3 regions of the [Pantoea] beijingensis genome follow, and region 3 is predicted to be linked to each of the others. Evidence: riboswitches for the same ligand, from Rfam matches in the RefSeq annotation. Region 3 holds a riboswitch; each other region holds the start of a gene.

Region 1 (7,165 bases), 160 kb from region 3:
GTTCCGACTCCCTTAGCCTGCACCCGATCGCCCTGCAAAGGCAAATTGCTGACTCCATTTTTCAGACCCGTCCGCAGTAAAAAGTGCAACGTTAACGTTACGCTACCACCAACGATAAAAATGATGTACCGGTCCGATTCCGCTCCCGACTTCCAATGTATCAGCATGTTGTAACGCACCCTGCAACCAACTTTTCGCCTCTTGCACTGTCTGTACCCAGTCACGATGACGCGGGCGCAATGCCGCCAGCGCCGACGATAGTGTGCATCCGGTACCATGCGTGTGGCGCGTCAATACGCGGGGGGCGGTAAAACGTCGTTCCTCGCTGGCGGTAAACAACCAGTCCGGGCTCTCTTGCTCACTAAGATGGCCTCCCTTCATCAGCACCGCCTGGCAACCCATTGCCAGCAGCGCCCTTCCCTGTACCCGCATCTCATGCTCATTTTTTGCAATACCGCATTCCAACAAAGCCGCGGCTTCAGGCAGATTTGGCGTAATCAACGATACCTGCGGTAACAAGCGCTGGCGCAGGGTGATGATGGCGCGTTCAGACAAAAGCGGATCACCGCTTTTCGCCAGCATGACGGTATCCAACACCACATACGGCAGTGCCGCCTGTTGTAAACGTTCCGCGACGACCTCAACGATATCGCTCTCCGCCAGCATACCTATTTTGGCGCTATCGATACGAACATCCGAGAGCACGGAATCGAGCTGTGCGGCAACAAATTCAGGGTCAATACGGTAAACCGACTGTACGCCGTGCGTGTTCTGCGCCACCAGCGCGGTAATCACACTGGTGCCATAAGCGCCGAGTGCCGAAAAAGCCTTTAAATCCGCCTGGATACCGGCGCCGCCGCTGGGATCGGTACCAGCGATGGTGAGTGCATTAATGCGTTTCATGCCAACACCTCCGCATCCAACTGCCATAATTCATCCAGAAACGCCGGGGCAAAACTCCCCGGCCCACTGCTCCGCGCGGTCGCTCGCTCGCCTGCACAGGACATTACCCGGCAGGCACTGGCAATTGCGTACAAGCGATCGCCCGCTAATGCCGTAAAACCCGTAACAACAGCGGATAACGCACAACCGGTGCCGACCACACGCGTCATCAGCGGTGAGCCGCCCATTACCTGCAGCAACTGTTCACCATCGGTGACATAGTCGATAGCCCCGGTGACCACCACCACCGCACCGGTCTGCCGGGCAAGCTGTGTGGCGGCGGCGATGGCTGCCTCAGCCTGATGCTGGCTGTCTACACCGCGCCCATGCTGTACATTCCCCGACAAAGCCAATATTTCCGACGCGTTGCCGCGTATCGCTGCCGGCTTCGACACCAGCAAACGCCGGCAAAACTCACTGCGGAATGTCAAACCGCCTACCGCAACCGGATCAAGCGTCCAGGGCGTATTGGCATTAACAGCGGCACCGACTGCGCTTAACATCGCATCGGCCCGGCTTCGGGTTAAGGTTCCTACATTGATCAGCAAACCATCGGCGATCGCACTAAACTGTGCAGCCTCCTCAGCCTCGATCACCATGGCAGGAGAACCGCCAAGTGCCAGCAGCACATTCGCAGTAAAGCTTTGCACCACATCATTGGTCATACAGTGCACCAACGGTGCTTGTTGGCGAAATAGGGAGAGGTATTCGGCGACGATTGCGCCAGAAACGGGAAGGGGCTGATGCATACTAAACACTCCTGGCCGGCGATCGGAAGACGAATGCGGCCAGGCATTTGACTTCCCTACGCTGGCATTATCCAGATCAGGTGGTACGGGTCTTTCTCAGCCTTCACAAGGAAGGGCACCCCGAGTCATGTAGAATGAATTTCTTTACTTTTTGCCAGATTAGGGGAAGTCGCTAGTTGATGCAAGCCTGCCCTTCCGGTTAACGCTTCTTCACGCTGTCACCCACCTTGTACCTCAGTTTGCACCTCCATGGCAGGACAGAAAAACGAACAATTCTCGCCCCATCATGCAGAGATAAAATCTGTTGATTATCTTAATTAGCCAATTTTGATAAATGAGAGAAACAAATGACAGAAGTTGCAGCAGCCTTGACCACAGTAGCTACTTTTTCTTATGGCGTGTAACGAAACTACTCGCCAAAGAAACAACACGAATGGTTGAATGAGCATCACAGCAGCACGTTGTTGTTACCCTTGAGCCTAATGATTGGGCTGCATTTTATTTTGACATTAACGTAGCGAACAGAGTTAATGCATCCGATTATAATATTGAAATTGAATTTGATCCATCGCTAACCAATGCAGACTATAGGGAAGAAAAAAACATTCAACTCCCTTTAGAAGAATAAGCGCATTGAAAAACGGGAAAATATTATCAAGTAATCTTTATAAATATAACCAAATAAAAAATAATTATTAGTAGTCCGAGGAAAGCAAACTCAACTAAAAGAGACGCCAATGAATACGAGTATGATATGTCATCATTTTATGGGATAGATTACTTAGGCGCACGTAATCCGATGACTCAGATAGCCGAACAGATAAAAAATGAGAGAAGGCTGGAGACCGATCACTCAAGGTTCAAAAAAGATTAAAATCGACAACTATAATTCAGGCGATAGATAATACAAAAGGAAGATTCGTGATGAGATTCATCAAATATTCGCAGATGAAAGAGAAAAAATAAAAACCATGAAAAGAGGGCTGCCCATCCTAAAATAATTTAACCAATCAAGCTTGAAAGCTTAATTGCTAACACCTGTAACTAAACTGGAATTCCCTTACATATTGCCGTCAAGAACGTAACTTTGATTGTCAATTTCTTTTACAGACAAAGTTAAATAGAAATCATTTAATAATCCAACAACAGATTAAACACTAGAATTACATTTTTTGACTTGCATTCTTAACTTATTATTAATTTTACCCTGATAATAAAAAGTATAATCGCCTTCATTTACAGCAGCACTTTTTACTCAAACTATACCCGCACCGAAATCTTAAGTGTTGCTTTTAAAAAAATACAGAATATCGATGGAACAGTCTTAGGCGATTAAGCTAACTCAGCACAGCAGCAAAGAGCCGCTGCGCTGATTAATAATGTGGGCCTGGTTTATATCAGGTCGCACCACCATCAACGGTAATAGTCTGCCCGGTGATCCAGCGCCCTCCCTCACTCAACAAGAAAGCCACGACATCTGCGACATCCTGTGGCGCTCCAAGACGATTAAATGGCGATGCTGCGGCAAAAGCCGCTTGCCGCTCTGGTGGGGCTTTAGCAAACATTCCCGGTATAGTGGCACCAAGTCTTAAGCTATTAACGGTAATATCTCTGGCACCTACTTCCTTTGCCAAAACTCGACTAAACAACTCCAATGCTGCCTTGCTCGCAGCGTAGAGTGCGGAACCAGCAATCGGTGCGGCTACCATTGTTGATGAGATATTGATAATACGCCCCCCATTACGCAGTAGGGTTGCCGCCTCTTGCAGTATGAACAAGGCTCCACGCACATTGACATCAAACACTTTTTCATACAGTTCATTGGTAACCCCCGCTATAGGGCCGGGCACAATCACGCCCGCGTTATTAATAACATAATCAAGCTGCCCATATTGATCCTGGACAAAATGGAACAGAGCGGCGATATCATCCAGTTGGCTGATATCGGCATGAATGGCGTTCGCCTCTCCTCCATTGGCTTTAATTGAGGCAACAACATTACTGGCTTCCTTTTCTGCTGTCGCATAGGTAAATACGACAGATATCCCGGTTGCTGCCAGGCGGCGCACCAGCTCACTGCCAATACCGCCAGAACCGCCGGTAACAAGCGCTACTTTTTTATCCGTTTTTTGTAATGTCATACCTTTATTCCTTATTAGTCAATGTTAAAAGCTTCAAGCAGTACCAGGTGTCACCTGTTCCGTGGTCTGAGGGGGATTACTGAGTGAAATTTTATTCATCTGCGCCGATCTCAGCAGCAGCAAAAAGGCTGTACCCAAGAGCGACACAGCAGACATGACGTAAAACGTACCGCCCAACAGAGATGCATAGAGCGGCCCAGAGAGCAGTACAAACACCCCCATACCAAGCCCCATAGAAAAGGCGGAATAAATACCTTGTGCCGTTGATGACAACGAGGCATCTACTCTATCAGTAATAATTTGCATCGCGGCAAAATGACTGGCGCCAAAGGACAATGCATGTAAGCATTGTGCAATCAACAGCCAAAACAGATCATCGGTACTGCCGATCACCAGCCAGCGTAATGCCGCTGCAGCTCCGCCGATAGCTAATACATTAATAGAGCCTAATCGGGAGAGCAGCAACCGCCCAAAGGCGAATACCATCACCTCCCCCGCCACGCTGCTACCCCAAAGTATCCCGATGATTTGATCCGACAATCCTTCAGTACGCCAGTGAATGGAACCGAAAGTATAATATGCAGCATGGCTGCCCTGAATTAGAGTGGCCGCGATCAAGAAACAGACAAACCACTTACTTCTGAAAAAGACAGAGGTATTAACATCCTGATTCTTTACCATCGACACAGGAACTTTTGGCAGCAGACATGAGGAAATGAACAACAGGCCAGCCACGCCGCAAATAGACCATAGCAGAGCAGGCTCACCAAAGCGCTCCAACAATTTACCTGAAAATATAGCCACAGCCATAAACCCGACCGAGCCCCAAAGTCGCACTTTTCCGTAATCAAACTTTTGCTCTCTGGACGCTACCGTAGCCAAACTCTCAGTCAGTGACATAACTGGTGACCAACAGGCAAAACTCAATATCGTCAACAACAGGATAGGAATAAAACTGTCCGTTTGAGAAAATATTATTATGCTGGCGAAAAGCCCACAGGCCAGAATAATGACTGCCTCCCGTCGCTGCCCAGAGCGATCGACAATTTTTGATACCGCCGGGGTAAAAACAATTTTCAAGGCAAATGATAATGCCGTTAGGACGGCAATACCTGATGGGGAAATACCTTTATACTCCAGCCATACTGGCCAAAATGGCATGTGTATTCCAATAAAGGAAAACATGCTGAAATAAATCAGAGCAAATCGAGTTTTTGTAAAATGATTCATTTCTCTCACCAAAAAATTAATATACAGAGAAGACCATAATTAAATAAAAATAATCTTTAGATGCAAAAAATAAAAAGCCGAACCGCATGATAGGTTAGAATGAAAATTTCTCGATTAACCAACGGACTTAGCCAACTTCTGTGCTAGCCAATCAGCAACCTCAATACTATATTGATTAATATAATTCAGACAAACATGCGCCTCCGATGGGTAGACTTTAAGCGGGTGTTGATCTCCCAAAGCCTGGTGCATATCCTCTAACGCCGCCACCGGAAATATATCATCCAGCGCACCATGAATTGACAAAATGTCCGTCGTACTTTGCTCCTGTACGGTCAGAGCTAGCTGGTCGAAAATATTCTGCATTTCAATGGCATCGCCCCCCATAAAAGCATAACGGAAATCCTCTTTCAGCCGGCGGGGCAGCGTGACGTAAGGTGAGAGGCGTGGCCCACCCGATAAATTGACCACAGCCTGAAACTGTTGCCCCAGGTAGCGAGCAACACGTAGCGCAAGATAACCACCGAAGCTGATACCAAAAAAACCCAGTCTGTCAGTGTCTACGGCAGGTTCAGTCTTCAAGCGCGTAATAATCTGCTGCACTACGGTTTCAAACTGCATATCAATAGGATTGCAACCGACATTGATCCCTTGCCCTGGCCCATCAAACATAAAGACCGCGATACCACGAGCAAGAAATTGTTCAGCAAAGGCGAATACCTCCACTTCTGTCACCGAATCCAATCCATTAGACAGAATCACACATGGCCAGGCGGTTTCACTAACGACTTTTTGGGCGGGCAGAACCAGATAATAGGGAATCCGCACCTCGCCATGCATAAACTCCCCTGAACACAACGACAGTTCCGTATGTTCCAGACTCCGCATAAAACACTCTTTCACCCTCTGGCGCATCTGCGTTTTCCACACGGGATCGGAGAAATACATAAACTCTGCCCAGTGAAAACACGCCGCTGCGCTGCGCCATGCCGAACTGGCACCAGCGACCGAGCAGCTTTCATTTGCCAGAGTGACATAGTCATGGCCCAACCGACTCCAGCGTTGCATCCACTCTTGCCAAAACTCAGCTGAACCAAGATCCTGTAACTCGGCCGGGAAGTCTTGCAGAGCGATCGCAATGTCACCCCAATGGATCTGCGCCCCATGTTCCGAACGCAAGAACATGAGTCGTGGCAAGAAATAGGCGCACAGGCGATACAAAGGCTCAGGCAGGCGAGCCGGTTTAAGGGCTGGCTTCATGCTGCCCTCCTGTTGAGCAACCAGTGACAACACGCATCGACCGTTGCCTGGCTATTTTTCATGATCAAGGCCTTGATGCGTTGCTTATTACGCTGAATATCATCATCAGAAAACAAGACACCGCAACGTTCAGGATCTATATGCACCGAGTGTTCAGCAATAAGTTCAGTGCCATTGGCGGTGGCACGGGCCAGCCAGCGGCCACTATGGGTTTTCAGCATCGCAGGAGGTTCAGGCTGGAAATACGAAATTGTCAGCGTATCACGATCGCATTGCCGAATGCTTCGGAAATGCTCATTACCACCAGCCCCGATAATCTCCATCACAAACTCCTGATATTTAGTATCCTCATAAATAACCTTTACATCATTACAATGAGGCAAGATATCTGGCCATTGACGGATATCAGATAAGAGAGAGTAAAACTCTTCAGGAGCAAAGGGTAATGAGTAATGGGTAGTAAAAGACGATAGTGTCGTATCCTTTTTTTCCACAAACTCTTTAACCGCCAACATTTCACTCCCCGCATTATCATCAATAAAGCGATTAATTAACTCGCTTGCCTGTTCATGCGTAGTGATATCTACACGTATATCTGAAATATCATCAAGCAGTGCAAAATCCCGAGTAACATTTAGAATACAGCGCCGCTCATCGAGTGGGATAACTCGCCATTGGCCGCTCATTTCCTTTAGGAATGGCATTGGGACAGGAAGGAAAAAGTCAATTCTGAAAATGTCATCAAAATAGCTACGCTGCGTATCCCAACCCACCGCCAGACCATTTTGCCAAGCTTCAATTCGCACGCATTCAGCATTCCCCGCACGTTCCTGTACCACGGCC
Region 2 (7,165 bases), 2.0 Mb from region 3:
GCAACACCAAGACGGCGCGGATGAGAGATACCATGCCCATCGACAAACAGTAAATCCGGGCGATGTTCTAACATCTGCCATGCCGCTATCAGCGCCGGATATTCACGAAACGAGAGAAAACCGGGGATATAAGGCAAGGTGGTGGCAATGCGCGCCACCTTGTATTCAACCAGCTTCAGTGAAGGATATTCAAGGATCACCAGCGCTGCGCGCGTCACCTCTCCCTGTTGTTCAAACCCGACATCCGCCCCGGCAATCAGACGCGGAGGAAAAATATCGAAATCATCGTGCCGAACCACTTCGGTTGCGCGTGCGATTTGCTCAGCACGCAGCGCCTGCATATCCATGACTACTCCTGATGATATTGACGTGACAGTTTATGCACCGCCTCGACAAACACGCCTGCATGTTCCGGTGACACATCCTGGTGAATACCGTGGCCCAGATTAAAGACATGCCCTTCACCCTGGCCAAACCCTGACAATATAGACGCCACTTCCTGTTCAATGCGCTCAGGAGAGGCATACAGCATAGAAGGATCCATATTGCCCTGGATCGCAACTTTATCGCCCACACGGCGACGAGCTTCAGCAATATCCATCGTCCAGTCGAGGCCAAGCGCATCACAACCTGTTTCCGCCATCGCTTCCAGCCACTGACCGCCGCCTTTGGTGAATAAGGTTACCGGTACGCGTCGACCGTCATTTTCATGCAGTAGCCCATCAACAATTTTATGCATGTAATACAATGAAAAATCGAGATAATCCCGCCCTGTCAGCACGCCGCCCCAGGTATCAAATATCATGACTGACTGCGCGCCGGCGCGAATCTGTGCATTAAGGTAAAGCGTGACGCTGTCCGCCAGTTTATCCAGCATCAGATGCAGGATTTCAGGCTCGGCGTACATCATTTTTTTAATCTTCGTAAAAGCTTTACTGCTACCGCCTTCCACCATGTAAGTCGCCAGCGTCCACGGACTGCCCGAAAAGCCGATAAGCGGCACAGCGCCGTTAAGGTTCTTACGAATGGTACGCACCGCATTCATCACATAACCTAATTCCTGTTCGGGATCGGGAATCGGAAGCTTTTCAACATCGGCACGGCAGGTAACTGGAGAGGAAAAACGTGGCCCTTCTCCCGCCTCAAACCACAGGCCGAGCCCCATTGCATCGGGGATCGTCAGGATATCCGAGAACAGGATTGCCGCATCAAGCGGATAGCGACGCAACGGCTGTAGCGTCACTTCACAGGCCAGTTCCGCATTTTTGCACAGCGACATAAAGTCACCAGCCTCCGCACGTGTCGCTTTATACTCTGGCAAATAACGCCCTGCCTGTCGCATCATCCATACCGGCGTCACATCAACCGGCTGGCGTAATAAAGCGCGTAAATAACGATCGTTCTTCAATTCGCTCATGATAAAACTCTCTAAAACACAGGCACGTAGTGTATACCCAAACCAGATTAGGGTGCAGTAAGGCCGCAATATCTATATGCAGCCACTCTCACTCTGCTTCAGCACGACATAACGCGACCGTGTCCTCAATTAAGCGGCGCGCTACCGTCCCCGCCGGTGGTAGCTGAGGTAAATTATCGTACCGGTACCAGCCAGCATCAATAAGCTCTTTCTCATCATGCTTCAGCTCACCTTCGTCATACTCGGCCATAAATGCCATCATTAATGAGTGCGGGAAAGGCCAGGGTTGCGAAGTCACATAGCGAACATTTTTAACTTTGATATTGCTCTCTTCCATCACTTCGCGTGCTACCGTCTGCTCAAGCGTTTCACCGACTTCGACAAATCCTGCCAGTACCGTATGGATCCCGTTACGGTGACGCTGATGCTGGGCCAGCAAAATTTCATCACCGCGCCGGATAGCCACAATGATACAAGGTGCTATTTGCGGATAATAACGCTGATGGCAATGACCACACAGACAGGCATTTTCGCTTTTACTCAAGTGCATTTCATGGCCACAGTAGCCGCACCAGCGATGGGAGCGATAGAATTCAGCCAGCTGTACACCTCGCCCAACCAGTTGAAAAAGTCCGGCATCTCGATCGATGATCTGCCTCACCGATCCCATATTTTCTTCGCGATTTTCACGGATCAACCAAACGGTTTCACCCTGCCAACTGCCAATCACCGATCCACGGGCCCCTGCAAGGCCGAATGCTTCAGCCGGGCCATGTGGTAACTCTCCCTGCGGTAACCAAAGTTTTTGTTCATGGCTGACAACCCACCAGCCAGCGTCTATGCTTGAAATCTCACGTTCCATAAAAAGGGTCATCCTTTGCTTCAGCAGGTAATTTGTAGTACTGATAGTTGGTGTTATATACCCTGAATAGTTCAAGCTACGAGCAACGGCAAGCTCGGGAGCCATCGGGATGACTGAACGCAGTCAACAAGCCTGCAACCTGAAGTACGACGGGTATAAAAATTGATATGTCGTGTTTAAAACTATATACCCAAAATAATTGGCATTGCATCAAAGTAACATGAGTACGTATCCCACATTGATGTAATGCCAGATATGAAGGGAATATCTCTCATAGGGAGTTGATCATGCTTAACCAGTTAGACACGTTAACCGAGCGCTTCGGAGGCAGTAATGAACTGGTCGATCTTTGGCTGAATGCGCGCCGACATTTGCTAGTTGCTTATTATGAGACGGTGGGGATTAAACCTCACAAGGATGCCCTCACAACGCTCGACGAAGAAGCGTTAGATCATTTTTGCCAGCGATTAGTCGATTACCTTTCGACCGGACATTTCAATATTTATGAGCGAATTATTGACGGACTAGAGGGAGATAGCCCATTAATCGCGGCATCACAGATTTATCCCGCGCTACAAGCTAATACTGAACGGATCATGGAGTACTACGATACCCATTTAGAAGCCGCTATCGACCATGATAACTGCCTGGAATTCCAGCAGGCGCTCTCTGGCGTGGGCGAAGCGTTGGAAGCACGCTTTACGCTGGAGGATAAGCTGATTCAACTGGCTTTCGTTCACCATCTTTCTCCATTATCCGTTGCAAATGAGTCTGCATTGGCACGGCCTGCGTAAGCATTATTCGCTGCCCGCCGCTTGTAGTTTCATTAGCCCCCCTTTATGCTGAAGTTGTAGCGACAGCGTTGCTGTGCGCTTTCTTGTCGGAGTGCCCCTCGGGGCTGAGACCGTTTATTCGGGATCCGCGGAACCTGATCAGGTTAGTACCTGCGAAGGGAACAAGAGTAAAGATACACTAACGGCGCTCTGTTATTTTCGTCGCACTGTTTGTTACTCCCTCCGAGCTCCAGACAAGCCATTTTCCTTATCAATTTCAGGATATGAGCGATGTCTACTACTGTAAATAAACCCAACCGCCGTGAGCAGCGTGCACAGGCACAGCATTTCATTGATTCCCTGCAGGGGACGGCCTTTCCCCGATCTAAACGTATCTACCTTCAAGGTTCACAGGACGATATTCGCGTCCCCATGCGAGAGATCCAGCTCAGCCCCACATTAACAGGCGGGACGAAAGACCATCCGACGTTTGAGGATAACGAACCTGTGCCGGTATACGATACGTCCGGTCCGTATGGCGATCCCGACGCGGCAATCGATGTGCATACCGGTCTGGCACGGATACGAGCAAACTGGATTGAGCAGCGTGGCGATACGGAATCTATCGGACAACGCAGCTCACTCTACACGCAGCAGCGTCTGGCCGATGAAGAGCTTGATCACCTGCGTTTTGAGCATGTTCCACAGCCCAAACGCGCGCTTTCCGGACATTGCGTCACGCAGCTACACTACGCGCGCGCCGGTATCATTACACCTGAAATGGAGTTTATTGCCCTGCGTGAAAATATGGGGCGTGAACGCATTCGTAGTGAGGTGTTATTACAGCAGCATGCTGGCAATAGCTTTGGTGCCAGCTTACCCGAGAATATCACCCCGGAATTCGTTCGTCAGGAGGTCGCTGCCGGACGCGCCATCATTCCAGCCAATATCAATCATCCCGAATCCGAACCGATGATTATCGGTCGCAACTTTCTGGTAAAAGTTAACGCAAATATCGGCAATTCTGCGGTCACCTCATCGATTGAGGAAGAGGTCGAAAAACTGGTGTGGTCAACCCGCTGGGGCGCTGACACGGTCATGGATCTCTCTACCGGCCGCTACATCCATGAAACACGGGAATGGCTGTTGCGTAACAGCCCCGTTCCCATCGGCACCGTTCCCATCTATCAGGCGCTGGAGAAAGTGAATGGCGTGGCGGAAAACCTTAACTGGGAGATGTTTCGCGATACGCTGCTGGAACAGGCTGAGCAGGGCGTCGATTACTTTACTATTCACGCGGGGGTGTTACTGCGCTATGTGCCGATGACGGCAAAACGTCTGACCGGTATTGTCTCTCGCGGTGGCTCCATCATGGCGAAATGGTGCCTTTCGCACCACCAGGAAAACTTTCTCTATCAACATTTCCGTGAAATTTGTCAGATCTGCGCCGCCTATGATGTCTCACTTTCGCTGGGCGACGGGTTGCGTCCGGGCTCCATCCAGGACGCCAATGATGAAGCCCAGTTCGCTGAGTTACATACGCTGGGCGAATTAACCAAAATCGCCTGGGAGTATGACGTGCAAGTGATGATCGAAGGCCCAGGACACGTTCCCATGCAGATGATCCGCCGTAACATGACGGAACAGCTGGAACACTGCCATGAAGCCCCCTTTTATACGCTAGGGCCTTTAACAACAGATATCGCCCCGGGCTACGATCACTTTACCTCCGGAATCGGCGCAGCAATGATTGGCTGGTTTGGCTGTGCAATGCTCTGTTACGTCACGCCGAAGGAACACCTTGGCCTGCCGAATAAAGAAGATGTGAAACAAGGGTTGATCACCTACAAAATTGCTGCGCACGCTGCCGACCTGGCAAAAGGGCATCCCGGCGCACAAATTCGCGATAATGCTATGTCGAAAGCGCGCTTTGAATTCCGCTGGGAAGATCAATTTAACCTGGCACTTGATCCCCATACCGCACGTGCTTATCACGATGAAACCCTGCCGCAGGAGTCAGGCAAAGTCGCCCATTTCTGCTCGATGTGTGGCCCTAAATTTTGCTCGATGAAAATCACACAGGAAGTCCGTGAATACGCGGCAAAACAAGCTAACGAAGCACGCCCGATTGAAATTGGCATGGCACAAATGTCCGATGCGTTCCGCCAGCGTGGTGGAGAGCTTTACCATCAACCCGCCGAGCTGGCGCACAAGGATAATCTATGACAACACCTTTCCCGGCCACGGCTAAAAAGCTGGGGCTTTATCCGGTAGTGGATAGCGTTGAATGGATAGCCCGCCTGCTGGACGCGGGCGTACGCACCATCCAGTTACGCATCAAAGACCTGCCGGAATCAGAGGCTGAGCCTGCCGTGGCCGAAGCGGTGGCGTTGGGCAAGCGCTATCAGGCCCGCCTGTTTATCAATGATTACTGGAGACTGGCAATAAAGTATGGCGCCTATGGCGTACATTTAGGCCAGGAAGATCTGGATACGGCCGATCTGGTGGCTATCCGGCAGGCAGGACTGCGCCTTGGGCTATCAACCCACGATGATGCTGAGCTGGATCGCGCGCTGGCGGTGAAGCCCTCGTATATTGCACTCGGCCATATCTTCCCCACGCAAACCAAAGCAATGCCTTCTGCGCCGCAAGGCCTGGCCGAACTGCGTCGTCACCTCACCCGCCTGAAAGATATTTCCACTGTCGCCATTGGCGGTATCAGCATCGAACGCGCACCTGAAGTATTAGCCTGCGGTCCGGGCAGTATTGCCGTCGTCAGCGCAATAACCCAGGCAGAAAACTGGCGCGAAGCAACCCAAATATTGCTCGCGCTGGCTGAGCCACCGGGAGAAAATAGTGCTGAATGATAATGACTTTCTTCGCTACAGCCGTCAGCTGCTGCTGGAAGAGTTCGGTATTGAAGGACAACAAAAACTCCAGCAGTCCAGCGTACTGATCGTCGGTCTGGGAGGGCTGGGCTCTCCCGCTGCACTTTATCTGGCCGCCGCTGGTGTGGGCAAACTGTTGCTGGCGGATGATGACACGCTTCATATCAGTAATTTACAGCGGCAAATACTGTTCCGTACCGATGAAGTTGGACAATCCAAGGTCGCGCTGGCGCAAAAACAGCTTCAGGCGCTAAATCCGCAGATTGAAGTGATTGCGCTGGAACAGCGTATGGATGAGACGACGCTAACGACGGCCATACAACAAGCCGATCTGGTGCTGGACTGCAGCGATAACATGGCAACCCGTCATGCGATTAACGCTGCCTGTGTGACCAATGATACCTCACTGGTTAGCGGCAGTGCGGTTGGGTTTAGTGGTCATCTGATGGTGATTACGCCGCCCTGGCGACAAGGCTGTTATCGCTGCCTGTGGCCGGATGACGTGGAACCAGAGCGTAACTGTCGCACCGCCGGGGTATTAGGTCCAGTCGTTGGTGTGATCGGTACGCTACAAGCCCTGGAGGCGCTGAAATTACTGGCCGGACACCCATCCGCTCTCAATGGCAAACTGCGGCTTTTCGATGGCTATCAGCACAGCTGGCGAACGCTGGATCTGGAACGGGCACCACACTGTGAAATCTGCGGAGGTAAAGCATGAAAATTGTGGTTAATGATGAACCCGTGACGCTGGATACGCCACTGACGCTGACCGCCCTACTCCAGCAACTCTCACGCCACCAGCCGGGCACGGCCTTAGCCGTCAATCAGACTATCGTGCCGCGCGCACTTTGGGATTCTCATCTTTTACAGGAGGGCGATGACCTGGTTATTTTTCAGGCCATTGCCGGGGGTTAATATGTTACAGATTGCTGATAAAACCTTTTCATCCCGGTTGTTCACCGGGACCGGGAAATTCGCTAATGCGACGCTGATGCTGGAGTCGATTCGCGAATCAGGCTCTCAGTTGGTTACCATGGCGATGAAACGTGTCGATCTTAAAGGTGGCGAGGACGGAATTCTGGCACCGCTTCAACAATTGGGCGTGCAGCTCTTACCGAATACCTCGGGAGCAAAAACCGCCGCCGAAGCGGTGTTTGCAGCGCGACTGGCGCGTGAAGCGCTGGGAACGCACTGGCTTAAGCTCGAAATCCATCCCGATGTCCGT
Region 3 (7,165 bases):
GCAACAGGTGCAGCACCAAAATTATCCGCAGGTAAATCGCTCATACTTAACCCTCTGAGTATTATATTAAAGTTGATTGATACCCTTCAGACACGTCGCTAGCATTATTGGCTAGCAGCGAAATTATCCCGGGTATATACGCAAAATCATTCAGGGAACAGGTGAAATCTCTGCCGTTTCCAGATAAAAAATGCAGCCTCTCCCCTGCATCATCAATTTATTCTTCTGACAGGCTCACCCGCCAGCCAGCATTGAATGTTCTCCACCGTCTGCGGAAAGTATTGACGATAATTGCTGTCACTGACATAGCCCAAATGCGGCAATGCCAGTAGGTTAGGCGCCTGACGATAGTCTGAATCAGCGGGTAGCGGCTCTTCTTCAAATACATCAATTCCAGCACCGGCAATATCCCCATTTTTTAACGCCATCAGGAGCGCACCTTTTTCCAGCAGCGCCGCGCGTGAGGTATTGATTAAGTAGGCGCTTTGTTTCATTTTCTTCAGATCGGCATACTGCAAAATACCCTGAGTCGTGCCGGAGCAGATAAGATGAAGCGAGACAAAATCGCAGCGTGTCAGCAAAGCGTCTTTCGTCGCACAAAATTCGACGCCAGCCTCACTGGCGCGGGCCCGCGTAAGATTAGGACTCCAGGCACAAACTGACATACCAAAGGCCTGAGCAAGGATGGCCATTTTTTTACCAATTTTGCCCAGCCCGATTAACCCTATTTTTTTTCCATTAAGCGTGGTACCCAGCGTCGATTGCCACGGCCCACCTTGTACCAGATTGCGGTTTTCAATGTGCAGATGGCGGGCAAGCCCCAATATCAACGCCCACGTTAACTCTGTCGGCGCCTCACTCCCCCCTTCCGTTCCGCAAACCACAATGTCCCGCTGCTTTGCAGCCGCAAGATCTATAGCAGCATTTCTCATACCAGAAGTAATAATAAGTTTCAGGTTTGGCAACGCCGCAAACAGCGCACTGTCGAGTGGGGTGCGCTCACGCATGGCGACAACAATATCGGCATCATACAGCGTCGTGATCAACGTAGTCCGGTCGCGGATCGCCTCGTGTAAATAAGAAACAGTCACGCGGTCAGCCAATAGCGACCAGTCTGCCATTCGCGATGCGACGTTTTGATAATCATCCAAAATGACACAATTTATTGTAGCCACAGCATCCTCCCCTTTTCAGCTGCCTCAACATATCAACCCCACATCGGCCTCAGAGGGCCATTTGTCATCTCTCGATTCAATCACATATCCGCGGCCATCAACATTGTAATCAAAAAATAAATATCGTATAAAAGTCTGCTCCGAGGGGTGTCCTGTAAAGGGCTGAGATGGCGCAAGCCGAACCCTTTGAACCTGATCTGGGTCATGCCAGCGAAGGGACGGGTTGGCAATGGCTCTCAGCCGTTGTCTGTTCATACCTCAGCGCACCCGGATCTCCATTTACTTTCAGGAGGTCCCATGTATACGACTCTGTTTGAGCTCGGTCTTTACGGACAACTCCGCCAGCAGGCGGGACGCCACTGGCAGGATTACGTTACCCATCCCTTTGTGCAATCACTCGGTGCAGGCACGCTCCCTGAGTCTGCATTCCGCCATTATCTTACGCAGGATTATCTGTTCCTGATCCATTTTGCCCGCGCCTATGCACTGCTGGTCAGCAAATTACGCACCTTACCTGAAATGCGTATGGCCACCGCCTCACTCAATGCCATCGTCTCTGAACTGCCGTTACACGTCGACTATTGCACCCGTTGGGGATTGAATGAGGCAGAAATGGCCCGGCAGCCCGAAGCTGCAGAAACCATGAATTACACTCGCTATGTACTGGATATTGGTCACTCGGGTGATGCGCTGGATCTGCTTGCTGCTTTAATGCCTTGCGTTGCGGGCTATGCGGAAATTGGTCTGCGCCTGTTAAACGAAACGTCCACCCGCATAGAAGGTCATCGTTATGCTTCATGGATACGAAACTACGGTGATAAAACCTATCTTGCTGGCGTGAAGGCTTCACTTGATTTGCTGGAAAACGTTGGTCAGCAGCGCGGCGCACAGGCGCGCTTTAGTGAGCTTTCACAAGTTTTCACCACCGCGACCCAGCTGGAAACGGCCTTTTGGCAGATGGGACTAAACGCATCAGAAAAAACTGCAGCGTTGTATCCACTGTGAACATGTCCACCCTCAGCAGTGGCACTGTTCCGCCAGGAATAAGGGTTCGCGATCTCACTCTGCGCTTTGGCCAGCAAACCCTTTTTGAAGGGCTCAATCTGGATATCGACAGCGGTAGCATTGTGGCGCTACTTGGTGCCAGTGGGGCAGGAAAAACCAGCCTGCTAAAAATTATTGCCGGTCTGTCAAAACCAACGTCGGGAACGGTAATCGGCAGTGATGGCCTTCCCATCGCCGGACGCATCGCGTGGATGGGGCAGAAAGATCTCCTCTATCCGTGGCTGACGATCGACGAAAACATTACTCTCGGCGCACGCTTACGTGGTGAAAAGGCCAATAAGGAATGGGCCAGACACCTGCTTGAACGCGTGGGATTATGCGGCTATGGCAACGCATTACCCGGCACACTATCGGGGGGGATGCGACAGCGTGCCGCTATCGCCCGCACCCTGTACGAACGTCAGCCGATTGTCCTGATGGATGAGCCCTTTTCAGCACTGGATGCAATTACCCGCGCCATGATCCAGACACTGGCTGCCGAACTGCTAGCGCAGCATACCGTATTACTGATTACCCACGACCCAATGGAGGCTTGCCGTTTAAGTCATCGCCTGCTGGTACTCTCTCGTTACCCTGCCGGTATTGATGCTTCGCATCACATCGCGGGTCAACCGCCGCGCGCACCAGATGATGCTAACTTGCTGAAGAGCCAGGCTGAACTATTACAACAGCTGGTGAGGGCAGCAGAATGAAACCCCTTTCTGAAGGACGTCTTTCACGCCTGCGCCGTGGTCTGACGGTATGTTTCGGCCTACTACTATTGTGGTGGCTGGCCACCCTGAGCAATATTCCCTCCTTTCTGCTGCCCTCGCCCATCGCGGTCGCGAAGGCCCTCTGGTACGGGCGAGATTATCTTGCGTATCACTCGCTGGTGACCGCCAGCGAAATCGTCAGCGGTCTGACGATCGGCGTCCTGCTCGGCGTGCTGCTGGCACTGAGCATGATCTTCTCTCCACGATTACAACGCTGGCTGATGCCGCTGCTACTGACCAGCCAGGCAATACCGGTATTTGCATTGGCTCCACTACTGGTGCTGTGGTTCGGTTTTGGGATGAGCGCCAAAGTGGCCATGGCGGTGCTGGTCATTTTTTTTCCGGTCGCCTCTGCCTTCTTTGATGGGTTGCGCCGGGTAAACAACGACTACCTCGATCTGGCTCGTACTCTGCGCGCGTCACCGTGGGCACAGTTACGGCACGTTCGGCTGATGGCGGCGCTGCCAGCCTTTGGTTCCGGCCTGCGTATGGCCGCCGCCGTTGCCCCCATCGGTGCCATCATTGGGGAATGGGTCGGCTCGGCGGAAGGATTAGGTTACGTCATGCTTAACGCCAACGCACGTATGCAGACCGATATCTGCTTTGCCGCGCTGTTTATTCTGGTCGTCATGACCATCCTGCTATGGGTAGCGGTTGATGCCCTATTGCTGCGTCTGATTGTCTGGGCGCCGGAAAACGATGCATAACTTCTCAACGATAAGAGTAAGAAAAATGATAGAAAAAACCTTCTTTGGCCTGCTGCTTAGCGTCGTACTGGCGACCCACGCCAACGCGGCAGAAAAACTGACGCTGATCCTCGACTGGTATATTAATCCCGATCACGCCCCCATTATGGTGGCCGAACAGATCGGCGCGTTCAAAGCCCAGGGGCTCGACGTGAAGATCGTCCCCCCTTCCGATCCGGCTTTACCGCCGCGACTGGTGGCAGCAAAGCAGGCCGACCTCGCCATCACCTATCAACCGCAATTGCACTTTTTTGCTGACCAAAATCTGCCGTTGATGCGCGTCGGAACATTAATCAATTCCCCCCTTAATACCGTTATCACCCTGGATAAAACGATTACCTCTCCTGCGGGGCTAAAAGGGAAAAAAATCGGTTATTCCGTCAGCGGAATCGAAAATGCGATACTGGCCACCATGCTGCAACATGAGCAGCTCAATGCCAATGATATCAAGTTAATTAACGTTAATTTCCAATTAACCAGCGCGCTACTCGCAGGACAGGTGGATGCGGTTATTGGGGGCTATCGCAATATTGAAGCAGTAGAGCTGAAACTGCAGGGGAAAGATCCGGTAGTATTAAACGTGGAGGATTACGGCGTTCCGGCTTACGACGAGCTAATTATTGTCGCCAACCGCGATGCGGTAAATCAGCCTAAAATCCGCAAATTCCTCATCGCATTAAAACAGGGCAGTGACTTCCTGCACGCTCATCCTGAAGAGTCCTGGACACAGTTTGCCCGAAAATATCCGCAGTTAAATACCGCGCTAAACCATCAGGCATGGATGAAAACTCTGCCACTATTTGCACGTGACCCGGCGCGGCTGGATCGCGCACGTTATCAGGCTTATGAACAATTTCTTTTCGAAAATAAGTTGATCACTAAGATAACGCCGGTAGACATGTACGCGATAGAACCCGGTATTGAATAGCCACCGACTCATGACTCCGCCCGAGAATAAATCGGGCGGTTTTCCGTGTCGTCACGATAATTCTTCCTTCGTTATGCTTTGCTACAGAGATAGGGGGTTGCTGCAACAGTTATGATTGACTGCGGACATGAGGTTTGAGCAAATCGCCGAGGCCAACCCGATGTAACATCTCTGCACGCAGACGGTCCAGCACCATAAAACCAACTTCCGCACCGTCCTGGGTAGGATCATAGTGTACGCGGAACGGGCGTTTGCCAAACGGCAAATCGACCACCTCGACAATCGCATCGGCAACGCCACCCACATCAGCATCATCCGGTACAATGCGGGCAAACGCCTGCTGAACTTGCTCACCAAACCCGGCATAAGGGCCCGCTTCATATTCGGCCAGCCGCGCTTCATCCGCAGGTCGGCCGGAATGAGCAAAGTGGTTGGTTCCTTTTGTAAAGGCACCGGGAACGATGATGGTGGTTTCAATACCCCAGCGGCTTAATTCACGCGCATATAATACCGCCAATTCATCCATCGCGGCTTTCGCTGCAAAATAAGGAGCCAGGTACGGCGGCGTTCCCCCAGCAGAGCTGCTTGATGATATCCAAACCAGTAAGCCTTGCCCATGCCGACGCATATGCGGCAGTGCGGCCCGGTTAACACGCTGGGTACCAAGGACGTTAACATCATATTGCTGGGCATACTGCTCCGGCGTAAATGCCTCCGCAGGACCGAACATCATGTGGCCGGCATTATGGATCAAAACATCGATCTGATTGACGTCAGCGATAATTTTGCTTACGGCAGCATCGATAGAAGGTTCTGATTGCACGTCAAGCTCGATAGCGCGCAGATCCACGCCTTCACGCTTAGCCGTTTCCGCCATTTCGGCAGCATTGTGTGCATTACGACCAGCAATATCTCGCATTGAGGCATACACCGTATGTCCGGCACGCGCTAACGCTTCTGCAGTAATGCGTCCGAAACCACTTGAAGCACCGGTGATCAGAATATTTTTCTTGCTCATTTCACTCTCTCCAGGGCTGGATGCCCGTTTGTAGGGGTTAAATAATGCCGCCATTTACGCGCAGTGTCTGACCATTAATCCAGGCACCGTCAGGGCCGGCAAGAAATGACACTACGGCAGCGATATCATCCGGTTGCCCTAAACGCTCCAGTGGAGCCAGCTTCGCCAGACGGTCAATAACATCCTGCGGTTTGCCATCAAGAAACAGTTTAGTTGCAGTCGGCCCAGGAGCAACGGCATTAACGGTAATATTACGTCCGCGCAATTCTTTCGTCAGAACGTGCACCATCGCTTCGACACCCGCTTTCGTCGCGGCATACGCTCCGTAAGTGGGCTGATACAGACCAACAACGCTTGATGACAGATTAATGATTCGTCCATCCGGACGCAGACGCCGGGCCGCCTCACGCAGCATATTGAAAGACCCTTTCAGGTTGATGGCAACCTGACTGTCAAACACCGCATCGTCCGTCTCAGCAAGCGTTGCCAGCTTCATGATGCCGGCGTTATTCACCAAAACATCAACACCACCATAGGCAGCCTCAGCGGCGTCGAACATCCGTGCTACAGCAGCGGCATCGCTAACATCGGCTTGGGCGGTGATCGCCCGTCCACCGTTTTTTTCAATCTCATTAACCAGCGCTTCGGCATCGGCTGCGCTACCCGCAAAATTGACCAATACGTTCAGGCCATCTTTCGCCAGGCGACGTGCGATAGCGGCACCAATACCGCGGGATGCGCCAGTAACAATGGCGACTTTATTTTGAGCAGGCATCTCTTTCTCCTTAATTCAGTCCGCCAGTAGCGGCGGTGTGTGATAACTATCGTTGAACGGGATAAAAAGATAAACTCGCTAAAATTGCCATTACTATTCAATAAAAACGAACAATAGGAGCATCCGTGGATCGACTTGATGCAATGCGGCTTTTTACGCGCGTGGTGGAACGGCGTAGTTTTACGCTGGCAGCACATGACACCACCCTGCCACGCTCAACGGTAACCTATGCGATTAAAGAGCTGGAATCCCGGCTTGGGGTGCGCCTGCTTCAGCGTACGACGCGAGTGGTGAAGCCGACGCTTGATGGTGAAGCTTATTATCAACGTTGCCTGGCGATTCTTAACGATATTGAAGAGGCCGAAGGCGCTTTCAGTAGCGCACAGCCCAAAGGATTACTGCGTGTTGAAGTTCAGGGCACACTGGCCCGTCATTTCCTGATGCCAGGGTTACCCACTTTTTTTGCACGTTATCCCGACATTGAACTTACGATGAGTGAAAGCGATCGTTGGGTTGATTTAGTCCAGGAAGGCGTGGACTGCGCATTGCGTTACGGAAAACTGCGCGATAGCGATCTGGCGGCTCGGCAGGTGGCTTCGCTGGAAAGGTTAACCTGTGCCACGCCCGCTTATCTCGCACGTTTTGGCACCCCAACACGCATTGAATCACTGGTCGGGCACACCATGGTCGGTTTACGTTCAATCAC

What was found. A riboswitch is a leader RNA that binds a small molecule or an ion and turns the genes downstream of it on or off. The one in region 3 is predicted to bind thiamine pyrophosphate.
Region 1: it holds a riboswitch for thiamine pyrophosphate, as region 3 does, so the genes downstream of both, thiM (hydroxyethylthiazole kinase) here and tenA (thiaminase II) in region 3, are expected to answer to the same signal.
Region 2: it holds a riboswitch for thiamine pyrophosphate, as region 3 does, so the genes downstream of both, thiC (phosphomethylpyrimidine synthase ThiC) here and tenA (thiaminase II) in region 3, are expected to answer to the same signal.

Annotation. Positions count from the first base shown of each region.
Region 1 is NZ_CP071409.1:1,491,906-1,499,070, reverse strand. It holds gene thiD (bifunctional hydroxymethylpyrimidine kinase/phosphomethylpyrimidine kinase) at 103-903, opposite strand; gene thiM (hydroxyethylthiazole kinase) at 900-1,691, opposite strand; TPP riboswitch at 1,728-1,824, opposite strand; gene J1C60_RS06735 (SDR family oxidoreductase) at 3,089-3,832, opposite strand; gene J1C60_RS06730 (3-phenylpropionate MFS transporter) at 3,866-5,062, opposite strand; gene J1C60_RS06725 (alpha/beta hydrolase family protein) at 5,177-6,322, opposite strand; gene J1C60_RS06720 (SRPBCC family protein) at 6,319-7,165, opposite strand, start outside.
Region 2 is NZ_CP071409.1:3,782,443-3,789,607, forward strand. It holds gene nfi (deoxyribonuclease V) at 1-347, opposite strand, end outside; gene hemE (uroporphyrinogen decarboxylase) at 350-1,417, opposite strand; gene nudC (NAD(+) diphosphatase) at 1,506-2,279, opposite strand; gene rsd (sigma D regulator) at 2,567-3,073, shown strand; TPP riboswitch at 3,151-3,251, shown strand; gene thiC (phosphomethylpyrimidine synthase ThiC) at 3,344-5,278, shown strand; gene thiE (thiamine phosphate synthase) at 5,275-5,919, shown strand; gene J1C60_RS17140 (HesA/MoeB/ThiF family protein) at 5,909-6,658, shown strand; gene thiS (sulfur carrier protein ThiS) at 6,655-6,855, shown strand; gene J1C60_RS17150 (thiazole synthase) at 6,857-7,165, shown strand, end outside.
Region 3 is NZ_CP071409.1:1,651,803-1,658,967, reverse strand. It holds gene J1C60_RS07375 (3-hydroxyacyl-CoA dehydrogenase family protein) at 1-44, opposite strand, end outside; gene J1C60_RS07370 (D-2-hydroxyacid dehydrogenase family protein) at 213-1,121, opposite strand; TPP riboswitch at 1,309-1,411, shown strand; gene tenA (thiaminase II) at 1,473-2,180, shown strand; gene J1C60_RS07360 (ABC transporter ATP-binding protein) at 2,183-2,932, shown strand; gene J1C60_RS07355 (ABC transporter permease) at 2,929-3,699, shown strand; gene J1C60_RS07350 (ABC transporter substrate-binding protein) at 3,725-4,666, shown strand; gene J1C60_RS07345 (SDR family oxidoreductase) at 4,776-5,684, opposite strand; gene J1C60_RS07340 (SDR family oxidoreductase) at 5,722-6,459, opposite strand; gene J1C60_RS07335 (LysR family transcriptional regulator) at 6,585-7,165, shown strand, end outside.